Regions from separate parts of the Sulfurovum sp. TSL1 genome, predicted to be linked through region 1. Evidence: riboswitches for the same ligand, from Rfam matches in the RefSeq annotation. Region 1 holds a riboswitch; each other region holds the start of a gene.
What was found. A riboswitch is a leader RNA that binds a small molecule or an ion and turns the genes downstream of it on or off. The one in region 1 is predicted to bind cyclic di-GMP.

Region 1 (4,295 bases):
TAATTTTATATTCTTTTCAGTTTAAGTGTGTATTATTCCGGTATGACTATGACTTAAGGTACTACTAAACCATAAGTCATAGTAATAAAAGTATTAGGCCAAACCTGTTGTGAAGCAGGGACGGAAAGCTTCAGGTCTTTTGAAAAAAAGATAGCTGGGTTGCATTTATTTAGAACTATCGTATCTCAAACGATGACTCTTCATAAATTATAACTTTTATATAAAGTTTATCATCCTAATCTTAATAAAAATTCAGACATGTGGGTAATATTGAGGTAATCCTCTTTCAATATAATTCCCATCAAGTTAGTGAGAAAAGCCAAACCTATTGTGAAGTAGGGACGGAAAGCCAAGGATCTCATAATAATCATGAGATAGCCTAGTTGCCTTTGTTGAGCACAACAGAGTAATGCTACATGCATATTGGTATATTCCATTCTTCATAGAAGATTTCCCTCCCCTACTTTTCAATATATTTTCTTCACAACAATACACGTTCATACAAAGAAGGAATATAAACGAATGTTCAGACTTAACAATATCAAACAAAATGTACTTATACTGTCTTTTGCAACATTGCTTGCAGGTTGTGGCGGTGAAGGAACAGCGACTACAACAGATTCAACTTCAACTGATCTCACTACAACCTCTACAGCAAAAGTAGTGAAGATTGATGTCAGTGCCATTACTACAGAAGATTCTGCCACCATCGAGTGGAATCCTTATGGGTATACTACAAAATCAGTAGAGTATGGTACAAGTAATAAGTATGGTTCAGTAGTTTCAGTACAAGAAGAAGGTACTGTTACCTTATACAATTTACAGGCAAATACAGAATATCACTATAGAATAGTCTCCGAAGATGAGAAAGGCAGACCCGTTGTAAGTAATGATATGACTTTTACAACACTTGCCGCAAGTAACCAACCGATCGTAACGGACCCAGTGCCAACTGATCCGATCATAACTGAACCTGCACCAACTGACACAAACGCAACAGAACCAACAGTAACCGATCCTGTGTCAACAGAACCAATCGTAACCGAAGCGGCGCCAACTGTCACAGAACCGGTTATAACTGATCCGATCGTAACAGAACCAATCGTTGAAGAGACTCAAGCTGTCTGTATAGAGGGTGATGCAAAAATTGAAGGTCATGTTACGGATAAAGATACTGGAACAGGATTAGTAGGTGTTCAAGTCAATATAGGTGGCTGTGTCACTACCACTGATTCTCAAGGTGATTATATACTGATGAATATCGCTGTAAGCGATAAAGCTTCTGTCATGTTCAGTGCAGAAGGTTATTATACAAATAGTACGAATATTCAAATAACCGATCTATCCCCAAATTACACCACTGTTGAAATAGATAAATATATTAGCCAGTGGACTTATGATAGCCAGACTCTAGTTTCAGGAGCCCATATCGTGATACCTTCCGGAGTTTATATCAATCATGATGGAAGTCCTTATATAGGGCAAGTGACTGCCGGATTATCATATCGTAACAGTACAGAAAAAGGCAGTGAAATAGTATTTCCTGGAGAGTATAAAGGAGAAGATAACTATGGGAATATCGTTCCATTCATCTCTTATGGGTTTACTGTGATAGACCTTACAGATGAATCAGGCAATGCATTAAGTGTAGCTGATGATATAACTTTAATATTTGAGGCAACTGGTGCACCAGCTGAGAGTATTCCTTTATGGTTCTATGATTATGAGCAAGGTACCTGGATCGAAGAAGGATATGCCACTCGTCTAGCAGATGGAACATATGAAGGTACAGTTTCCCATCCGGGAACATGGAGTCTGAGCCAACCTATTGAAGATGCTTCGGGTATCTATACTGATCGTATCCTATATACAGATGGTACACCTGTAAAAAATCTAAGGGTACATGCTATTGGTGACAACTGGATCAGTACCGATCTTAGCACAGATGAGAATGGAGTATTTGAAATTGAAGTGATACCAGGTCAAGCATTCACATTGAGAGCATATCACTATGATGATAAATATGGTGCTACATACAACGGTATGATATCCGCTGTGGCTCCGGGTGAAACTATTGATAATTCCAGCTTATAATTAAAAAATGAATAAGTAATATATGGGTAACACTCTTATACTACAATTTGAACACTTGAAAAAGCCAAACTTGTTGTGAAGCAAGGACGGAAAGCCCAGGACCTCAATGTATGAGATGGCCGGGCTGCCTAAATACTCCGTTTTGAAAGAATGTACTTTCAAAGTACATTCTCAAATGTTTCATAAGACGCTTTTATCATATTTATAACAAAAAAGGTAATACAAAAATGTACGTATACAAAAAAACACTGACCGTCTTTATGGCTATGCTTGTCACTTTATTCACCGGTTGTGGTGGAGGAAGTGGAACTTCATCTATAGAAACAGAAGATGCTTACACCGATTACACTATATATACCGATCGTATCATCGACATTAATCAAAATGCGATTCCAAACCTAAAAGTAGATGCTATTAGTGACAACTGGATCAGAACCGATCTTGCTACCAATGAGAATGGTGAATTTGACATTGAAGTGATACCTGGAGAAGCGTTCACATTACAAGTATATGACTCTGATACAAAAACTTATGCCATATATTCTGGTAAAATAATAGTAGATGCTGCAGGCGACATTATTAGCCTATAAAAATTAATTAAAACAAGGATTGAATTATGAAAAAAATATTTTTACTCTCAACTGCCTCGCTTGCAATGCTGATGGCAGATTTTACATTGGAAGGAGATAAGTTAACTCCTGTGTCAGGAACCATATCGACAGTGACTGATCCTACTACAGTATCTGATCCTACTACAGTATCTGATCCTACACCTACTATGGACACAAGTAATCCTTACCTTGAACCAATTAACCTCCCTGCATGTAATGCAAATGATCCGGAAGTACAATTTATTAGCAGTAATGCTGACTGGGGTACAATAAACGATAGCAGTAAAAGAATTTTTTGTGTCAAACCAGGAAACTATGGTAGTGTTACCCTGACAGCTGATGGTACACCTAATGCAAGAAGATACATACTTTTAGATAATGGTAATACTGCACACCCTGCTTCACTATCTGACTCGCAACAGGCAAACGTACAGATCAATCTATCGGGAGCCAACTACTGGACAATTGACAGGATGTCAACACTTAACACCACAGCAAGTACAGCAATGGATATAAAGGGGCAATCCCAATACAATATAATTAACCGTATGCATATTAAAAATTTTAATACATATGCTATTACCATTTATCATAGATCAGACAACAATACTATACAAAAGAGTAGGATAGCAGAACAATCTCTTGCCGGTAGAAAAGCTGATGGAGTAGGAATATTCTTTCAAAATGATATAAGTTGGGAGAATGATACTTATATATACAACACCAAAATAATACAAAATGAGTTTAAAAATATTAGTGACAGTATTCAGCTTATTAGAAGATGGAAAGATTGGGCCGCAAGCATTCCTGTGCCAACAGGTTATGATGGAACTATTATTGATAGTAACCATATCTATATTACACCTGATATTTATACTAACGGTAGCGGTAGTCTTACACCAAATGGAAACTACGCTTATGCTGAGAATGGTATTGACCTAAAAGCAGGTTCAGACGATGCGAACAATAAAATCATTATCACTAATAACTATATTTGGGGTTATAGAGTATCTGATAAAACAGGTTCTTCGCTTAGCAGTTGGGGTGATGCAATAACTATCCATTATGGTGTAGAAAACCTTACAATAGAGAACAACTATATCTTTGATTCTGCAAGAGCTATAGGTGCAGGTGATTCAAAAGGATTTGCTTACGGTCTGAGCGATTCAAGCATATCAAACAACATACTATGGGATATTATTGATTTTGACTTGGTACTTTGGGATTCTAACAACTTAACAGTTGAAGGAAATATCATCCACGGTGCTAAAAACTGGGCATCATTTAATGCATTCACTAATTCAACACTAAATAATAACGTTGTGATTAATGCAGGGGGCATGTCTGGTTCACTTGGCAGTGGTACCACTATGTCAAATACATTTAACTATGCTAATGCTACTGATGCCAACCAGGAAGATCTCACATTTACAACAGATCATTATACAACTCCAAGAAATATAACACTTAAGGGGGCTGCTCCAACTACTGCTAGTCCTTATTATGATGTTATTAATATTTCAGTACCGACAGCTAATTAGAGCATTTATATCTGAATTCAAGTATGTACCAGTCTATGATGGCAGGTAC
Region 2 (4,295 bases), 850 kb from region 1:
CCTCTCCTCAAAATAGGTTTGAAAGAGATGGTTCAAAGCTTCAAGGTCTATAGGTTTTGAAAGGTAACTATCCATACCGGCACTCATATATTTTTCTCTATCTCCCGCAAGTGCATTGGCAGTCAATGCAACGATCGGAATATGTGCTTTATGGTTTTTCCTTTCATAGCTGATGATCTGACCTGTTGCTTCCATACCACCCATGACAGGCATTTCGATATCCATGAATATCAAGTCATACTCATTTTTCATACGCTGTTCAAGTGCCTCTTGTCCATTATTCGCGATGGTGACCTCTATACCGAGTCGACCGAGTACATTGAGTATCAGCTTTTGGTTGATCTTATTATCTTCTGCAACCAGCACATGTACATTTTTAAAGGCAAGATTCTCTTTCTTCTCTGAACTATCCTCTTTATCATTCAGCATTCGAAGTGTTTTTGTAAAGTTCACAGGCTTATAGAGTATCTTATCTATTCGTGATGTGTATCGCTTGAGATTTTTTTTCTGGTCTCCTGTGGATATCACAATGATCTTTGTATCAAGGTCAAGGAACGGTTGAAGTTCGTCATCTCTCTGACGGAATTTATGGTCAATAAAAAGAATATCAGGGAGTTGAGAGGTACCTTTTAATGCCAAGAGTGATTCATCGGTATAACGCTTGATAGTGGCTCCGGTGTAAGCGATATAGGTTTCAAGGTTTTTATTGATATAGTACTCTGTATCGAGATGTGAATTAAGAATACCAACGGTGCAGGCACTCATATCCTCTACTTCTCTTTGTACCGCGCTCTTAGGTTTTTTCAGTGTCAGGGTGAAATAGAAGGTAGAGCCTTCATCTTTGACACTTCGAATGCTCAGTTTCCCTCCCATATGGTCTATGAATTTACCTGATATAGAGAGTCCCAGACCCGTACCTCCGTACTGTCTGCTTGTACTGACATCTGCTTGTGAAAATGCCTCAAATATTTTTCCCTGTTGCTCCTTGGTAAGACCGATACCTGTATCAGACACTTCAAAATTGACGTTTACTTTATCCTCATCCTCAAAGAGCTTTTTGATCGATACACTTACTTCACCGTTTGTAGAAGTGAATTTAATGGCATTACTGACAAGGTTCACGATGACCTGAGAGATCTTCGTAGGATCCCCTATCAGCAGTGTAGGCAGTGTCGGATCCAAAAAGATGTTAAAGTCAATATGGTTTTCAGCCGCTTTGGCCGCATAGGATTCAACCGCTGATTCAAAGGTATCTACCGGATCGAATTCTATGGCTTCGAGTTCTATTTTCTGTGCTTTGATCTTGGAGAGATCAAGAATATCATTGACGATGGTCAGAAGATTGTCGGAACTCTTCTCTATCACTGAAATAAATTCAGCTTGTTCCTCTGAAACATCTGTCTCTTTGAGTAATTGTGTAAATCCAAGAATACCGTTGAGAGGGGTACGTATCTCATGGGACATACTGGCAAGAAAGAGGTCTTTGGTCTGATTCCCGTCTTTAATGGTCTTGAGCAAAAAACGATAGATATGATCCACCTTACCGTTACGGATCAATCTATGAAGCTCATTTTGTTGGTTTTCATTCAGTACCAGTTTGATATCTCTTAAGGTCTCCTCGGAGATCTGTGTATCATTTTCTATCTTGGAAACTAAACTGAAAAGTTTAAGCAGTACAAGCAATAAGATAACTGTTGCCCCTCCATACCATGCCAGAATCTCTCCGTGTTGCGTGACGGTTTCTTTATTGATCGCTTGGATCTGATGACGCAGTAGGGATTGTACTTTGTTGAAATAATCCATTTTTATATCTATCTGGTTTGACCAACCAAGAGGGGAGACTGAGTATCTTCCTGATCTTGATTCATAGGAGATCATGTCGCGTGCTTCAGACATGATAGTGTTGAACTTTTCCACAGAAAGCAGTTCGCTGAGTTTTAAGGCTACGGCACTGTCTGCAAGGGTATAAAACTGGGGTAAGGTATCTTTGTGTATCAATTGCTCCCAAAATTCTCTCTCTTTATCACTTATGCTTCTGGATCCAAGTAAGATAGAAGAGATCAGTATATGTTCCTGTACAGTGTTCTCCTTCAGTGCCGTATACTTTTGGTACATCATCAGATAACTTTTCTTTTCCTCAGACCTTTCTGCAGCAGTAACTTCCTGCACTATCTGGAACAATGGATTAAAGACCTTATCATGGTAGATCTCGCTAGCGTTATCATGTAAATCATCTACATCTCGACGCACCAGTTCTAACGCTTCAGTAGCCTGCTTGATATAGGTACGATAGCGTGTAAACTGATCGTCCTGTTTGGTAAATGCATCAAACTCCAATAGATATTGATCGGTCTTCAACCTTGACTCTTTGAGTTTTTTTAAGTCTTCTTTGTTCTGTGTGACCAGGTAGGTAGCACTCTGTACTCTTTCCTCTATCATATGTTTCATAACTGACTCAAAATGTTTTACAAACGAAGAAACCTCCGCACTGTTCTGTGCCGTTGCATATCTTTGATAAGAGAGATAGGTATAATACGATGTCACTCCTGATATCCCTATAAGGATAAGTATAAGCAGAGTGAGTATTAATTTGTTTTTCAATATCTTCATGTTAATCCTTTTAGCAGCTTCTGCTACGATAAAGTGTTCGTGGTATGAGTATCAATAAAGAGGATTGAGATATAGGTTTGATGGTATTTCTGAGACTATGATTCATAGAAGACCCCTTTATTATTCTTTAAAAGTATTGAAGCATAAAGTGTAGATAGAATTACGTAGAATAGTCCATAGGTATATTCTATTGTGTAGTCTGGCGATCTTTTTTATAAAGACCCATGACTTTCTGCCCTTGTTTCACAACAAGTTTAGCTTTTCAATCTTTTTACCTTCATGGATTATACTCAGTAAAGATTTAAAAAGAGTTATAAGTGATCATTTTAATTTGTGATTGAAATCATTCAGTAGAGAAGATGTCAAATAAAACCATATAGTTTGTCAGTAAAGATCGGGGTTGAAATGATTTAGACCGTGTATAGTAGTGCTTTTATGGGCTACATTAAAACAAATAGAGTAAAATGTCGATACTGATAGAGCAAAGGAAAAAAATGAGCATAGATAGAGTATTGATGGATAGAAGCGGAGGGAAATGTGAGTTGTGCGGTTCTGAAGAGGGACTTACGGCTTACGTAGTGGCACCAAAAGATGAGGCTATTGTGATCTGTAGTACCTGTGCAGCCTCCATAGATGATCCGACAAAGGATGAAAAACATTGGAACTGTCTGCATGACAGTATGTGGAGTACTGAGCCTGCAGTACAGGTCGTGGCATTCAGACTTTTGACTCAACTGGGTGCACAGGACCAGCTTGACATGATGTATCTTGAGGAGGATGTAAAAGCATGGGCAGAGGAAGGTTTAGCCACTGAAGCACAAGAACCTACACGTGATGCCAATGGTACGATCTTGCAAGAGGGTGATTCTGTGAGCATCATCAAAGACCTTCCGGTAAAAGGTGCAGGTTTTACCGCTAAGCAGGGAACGACTGTGAAAAATATCCGCATGGTACCGGGTGACCCTACCCATATACAAGGTCGTGTGAACGGGACAATGATCTTTATCATTTCGGCATTTTTAAAGAAACTGTAGTATTTTTTGTTGATATCACTATAAGTTACATAACAAACCAATAATTTAAGACGTTCAATAAGGATACACCATGATGAGGATCATTAACTATTTTATAGAGAATAAAAGTCTTAATTATGTATTGCTCATTTTTATCCTTTTTTTAGGCATAAACTCTTATTACAATATCCCCAAAGAACTTTTCCCTGAAATCGCCTTGGATAAGATCGCGATCAGGGGTGCTTATGCAGGTGCCAGTGCTGACAATCTTGATAAAATGGCAGTGCGTGATATCGAAGATGAACTGGGCAACATACAGGGGATAGAGAAGATCGAGACCGTGATCAAATCAGGTACTTTTTCTATCGTTCTTGATCTCAATGATGGCGCAGACAAAATAGATGCTCTCAATAAAGCCAAAGATGCCATCGCACGCAGCCGACAATATCTTCCTTCGGATATGACCGAACCAACGGCAGAGCTGCTGATGCACAACCGGCCGCTTATCAGACTTTCTCTCTCCTCTGAGCATATGACCAAAGGCCAATTGATAGAAACGGCCAAAGAGGTAAAATCCAAAATTGCCAGAAATCCTTATGTCAGTGAAGTACAGATCTACGGTGATGCAGATCAGGAGGTTTCCGTACAGATCAATGAAGAGGCTGTAAGAGC
Region 3 (4,295 bases), 360 kb from region 1:
CAAAGCTTCCAAATCACTGCTGTCTTCACAAAACTGTATCTTATAGAGCGTATCAGCTAATGGATTGATACGAAGGTTACTTGCAGCGCCTTTAAGAAGATGTCCTATCTTCTGAATGGCATCCAGATCACCCTCTTCATAGGCTTTTAGCATATTCTTGGTTTCACTATGACACTGTTCGATAAAATCATTTACAAATTCTTCAATAAGTTCTACAGGTAAAGAGAGGTCATTGGCTGCTTCTTCAAGTTGAAAGTCAAAGTGAATTGGTTTAATACCTTCAAGAGAAATAGTACCAAAGCCTTTTTCATTGATCATCACTTCTGGTTTACTTTCTTTTTCTTCAACATCAAAAAGGTCTAGCTCAGTCTCTTTTTGGGTATCAAAGAGGTCCATTTCAGGTTCTGCTTGAGAGCTTGGTGATTTAGTGATTCTTGAGAGAGCTGTGTAAAAAGATTCGACCGTTGCTTTTTGTTCACCTGCAGGCGCTGCATCAATTCTTTTTAGGAGGTCTCCGATAACCGGCAATTGTAATACTTCGCCAAGATGGGAAAGTGTTGCAACAGCATTGGAACGTGTTGCGCTCTCTTCACTCTGTAGATCCGTTTCAAGTTCCAATGCCGTATCGATATATTCATTGAGAAATGTATTGTAATCTTCATGAGAAACACCGATCTGTTGACATACTTTATCCAGATCTATTAGAATTTCAGCAGTATCCTCTGCTTCAGGTTTCTCCATTATGACTTCATCTTCTCTATCGGACAATCCCAAGTCAAGGATATCTGTATCTTCGGTCATGATATCGAGCGGTTCTTCCACCGTCTCAATGCTGCTCTGTGTTTCTTCTTCCATAACAAGATCAAAGAGTTCGTTGTCTTCTATAGCAACTTCAGGTTCTTTGCTTGGTTCCTCTGTATCAAGAGGAGCGATACTTTCTGTTTCCTCTTCCATGACAAGATCAAAGCGTTCGCTGTCTTCTACAGCAACTTCTTTTTCTTCACCCGTTTCCTCTCTATCAAGAGGAGCGATATTTTCTACCGTATCATCAAGTGTTAATACCGATAGATCATTTTCTTCTGCTTTTTCTTCTTCTGCTTGTATTTCAACCAATGTGATATGACCAAGCATACTTGAAAGAGACGTTTTGGAGACAGGAAACGTTTTTTCATTTTGATCTGTAGTGATCGTGATTTTTGTTTCAGATAAATCAAATTTTGTATCGCCTAATGCAATGTTTAATGATAATGCATCTATATGCGACAACCCGCATAATTCCAATAGATTCTTATCAGCAGCGATAATTTGATTTGTTTCATTTAATATATAGTACATTTTGTTGACAACCCCTCTTTTACTTACTTTCTTTCTCTAACAAATCCCTGTAAATAGGAATGGTTTCTGTGACCTCTGTCTCCGATGCCGGTCTTCTGGCTGCAGTATAGCCGGTGGTCTCTCCATCAAGGATGATAGGTGAAATATGTGAATAAACCCAATAATATCTGCCATCTTTTCTTAAATTTTTTACGATACCGGTCCACTCCTTGCCACTCTGTATCGTGTCCCAAAGTTCTTGAAATGCTGCTTTTGGCATATCCGGATGTCTGACGATATTATGATTTTTGCCTACGAGTTCCTCTTTGGTATATCCTGATATTTCACAGAATTTTCTGTTAGCGTATGTAATGATCCCTTTAAGATCTGTAGAACTAACGATCAAGCCTTTTTCAAAGATATACTCTTCATCAATTGGATCAGGTCTATTCATTGTATTATTCTCCCCCCTTTTTGTAGTGTGACGTGTAAGAAGTGTAGTTTCAGTAAACTTACAGTCATGAAGTCTACTGTTCGCAGCCTGGCAATCTTCATGAGACCCATGGCTTTCTGTCCTCACTTCACAATGAGTTTAGCTTGTTAACTTAGCGTTATGTATCATATAAGATGCACTAGAATCTTATGGCTAACAATACTGCAAACATAACCCGCTGCTAAAACTCTATAACAACTAAACTAAAAATAGATTGAATTAAGAAGTTTTTTAGTAAAAAATATTAAATAATGTCTGTTTATGGATTATAATTTTTAATAATGTTAGAGATTTTCTTATTTGTAACTTTTTCTATTTCTTCATGAGATGCATTTTCTATGGCTTCAAATGTCCCGAAATAATCGATCAACTTTTTCACTGTTGCTTTGCCTATGCCTTTTTTATTGAGAAGTGAAATTTGTGTATCTTCTTTACGTTTTTTGTTCTGATGGTAGGTAATGGCATAACGATGTGCTTCATCTCTTTGGCGCTGTATCCAGTGTAGACGTTTGTCATTTGCTTTGAGTTCAAGAACGCCATGAGCGGTATAGAGGATATCTTTGGCTGCACCTTTCGCGCGGTGTGCCTTGGCATCGAGCTTTTCTTTAGCTATGGCTATGACATCAAGATTGACATGGGCTTCTTTGAGAAGGGCTTTTGCAAGATTGAGGTTGGCCTGTCCTCCATCAAGTATCCAGAGGTCCGGAGCAGGTTCTTCTTTAAAGTTCTCTATACGTCTGGAGAGCATCTCTTTCATCTGCCCATACTCATCACGTTCATGCAGTGTATACCGTCGGTATGCGGATTTATCCCATTTATCTTCATCCCACACCACCATACCGCCCACTGTAGCAGCTCCCATAAGATGAGAGTTGTCGAAAGTTTCTATACGGTAAGGAATGACAGAAAGGTCAAAGAGATCTGCTATTTTTTGTTCCATGAGTGTATCACTCTGCGTTTTACGCAATAACTCTTCGCAGTTTTGCAGGGCCAAAGAGATCAGTTTGGCTTTGGGACCGCGCTGAGGGGTAAGGATCTCTATTTTTTTGTCAAAACGGGCAGAAAGGCTATGTGCCACCTGTGCCGAGTCTTCAAACATATGGGCCGTAAGAATCTGTTTACCGGTATGGGGGGTGTCGATGGTATAGAATTCCAATAAGGCCTGTTTATACGCTTCATTTTCGTCAAAAATATGGGTATGCCTGAAGTAAGAGTATGCGGATGAGATGATCTTACCTCCCCGCATAAAGAGCTTGACGATCACACCTCTTTCATCCCCATTGAGTATGGCAAAGATATCCAGGTCCATGGCATTGGCAAAATCAATGTTTGATGAGATCGTGAGCGAAGAGATGGCATTGATGCTGTCGCGTATAGCAGCGGCTTCTTCATAACGTTCCTGGATGGCAAGGTTTGTCATCTTCTCTTCAAGGGTGGAGAGTAGATCTTTACGTTTGACGATGGATGTTTTGGCTTGGGTGACGATCTCACCATAGGCTTCAGGTGACACTTTCCCTTCACAAGGGGCCAGACATTTTTTGATCTGATAGAAGAGACAGGCTTTTCCTTCTTTTAAACAAGACTTCTTCTGTACCAGCGGATAGACTTCATAGAGTGCATCAAGTAGGGCTTTCCCTCCGGTAGGAAAAGGGCCGTAATAGGTGATTTGCTTGCCTTTGATGACCTTTCGGGTGATCTCAAACCTTGGGTAGGCTACAGATTCATCGATATAGATGTAGGGGTAAGTTTTATCATCACGAAGCAAAATGTTGTATTTGGGTTTGAGCTGTTTGATCAGCGAGTTTTCCAAGATGAGGGCATCGTCTTCCGTCTCTACGACGATATACTCAATTCTGCTTGCTTCATAGAGCATTTTGATGATGCGCGAACTTTGTGCAGGGTTGGGTTTGAATTCAGGAGAAAAACGCCAATAGCTTTTGACCCTGTTTTTCAGGTTTTTGGCCTTTCCTACATAGAGCAGTTTGCCGTTTGCGTCAAAATACTGGTACACGCCTGCACAGGAAGGGAGATCTTGGATTACTGATTGCATGTGACTATGGCTTTGATACGTTCGAATTTTTCTTTGAGTTCTCTGTCTGAAGGTGTTTCAAAATTTCCCTTGGCACGTTCATGATAATGGGGTACACTCACATAAGAGACTTTTTCCTGAGGCATCGCATAATATTTGCTGTGAAAGACGACAACCTTTTCAGCCTGCATCATCTTACACGCTTCATCGTGCTTGTTCAGCTCTGTTAATAGGCTTTTTAATAAATCTCTATTATAATTAAGTTCCATTTTAAAACCGGGGTGTGTGACCGCTATAAAGAGTGTCGCATCTTTGATATAGACAAAGGCAACGGCCTTTTGCCATTTGGGACTAAGAAGATCGATAAACTTTTGGTAACACTCCTGCCGTTTTAATGATTTAAACTGAGGTTGAGAAGATAAATGAGACAAAATCATACTGGCTTTTTTCATAAAGCGA

Region 2: it holds a riboswitch for cyclic di-GMP, as region 1 does, so the genes downstream of both, LDM98_RS00280 (ATP-binding protein) here and LDM98_RS04465 (hypothetical protein) in region 1, are expected to answer to the same signal.
Region 3: it holds a riboswitch for cyclic di-GMP, as region 1 does, so the genes downstream of both, LDM98_RS06195 (PAS domain S-box protein) here and LDM98_RS04465 (hypothetical protein) in region 1, are expected to answer to the same signal.

The regions. Positions count from the first base shown of each region.
Region 1 is NZ_BPFI01000001.1:904,971-909,265, forward strand. It holds cyclic di-GMP riboswitch class I at 88-167, shown strand; cyclic di-GMP riboswitch class I at 309-391, shown strand; gene LDM98_RS04460 (carboxypeptidase regulatory-like domain-containing protein) at 523-2,094, shown strand; cyclic di-GMP riboswitch class I at 2,148-2,226, shown strand; gene LDM98_RS04465 (hypothetical protein) at 2,322-2,684, shown strand; gene LDM98_RS04470 (right-handed parallel beta-helix repeat-containing protein) at 2,711-4,246, shown strand.
Region 2 is NZ_BPFI01000001.1:54,609-58,903, forward strand. It holds gene LDM98_RS00280 (ATP-binding protein) at 1-2,610, opposite strand, end outside; cyclic di-GMP riboswitch class I at 2,801-2,879, opposite strand; gene LDM98_RS00285 (alkylphosphonate utilization protein) at 3,105-3,644, shown strand; gene LDM98_RS00290 (efflux RND transporter permease subunit) at 3,715-4,295, shown strand, end outside.
Region 3 is NZ_BPFI01000001.1:1,264,874-1,269,168, reverse strand. It holds gene LDM98_RS06200 (Hpt domain-containing protein) at 1-1,335, opposite strand, end outside; gene LDM98_RS06195 (PAS domain S-box protein) at 1,355-1,768, opposite strand; cyclic di-GMP riboswitch class I at 1,847-1,921, opposite strand; gene uvrC (excinuclease ABC subunit UvrC) at 2,067-3,857, opposite strand; gene LDM98_RS06185 (DciA family protein) at 3,845-4,288, opposite strand.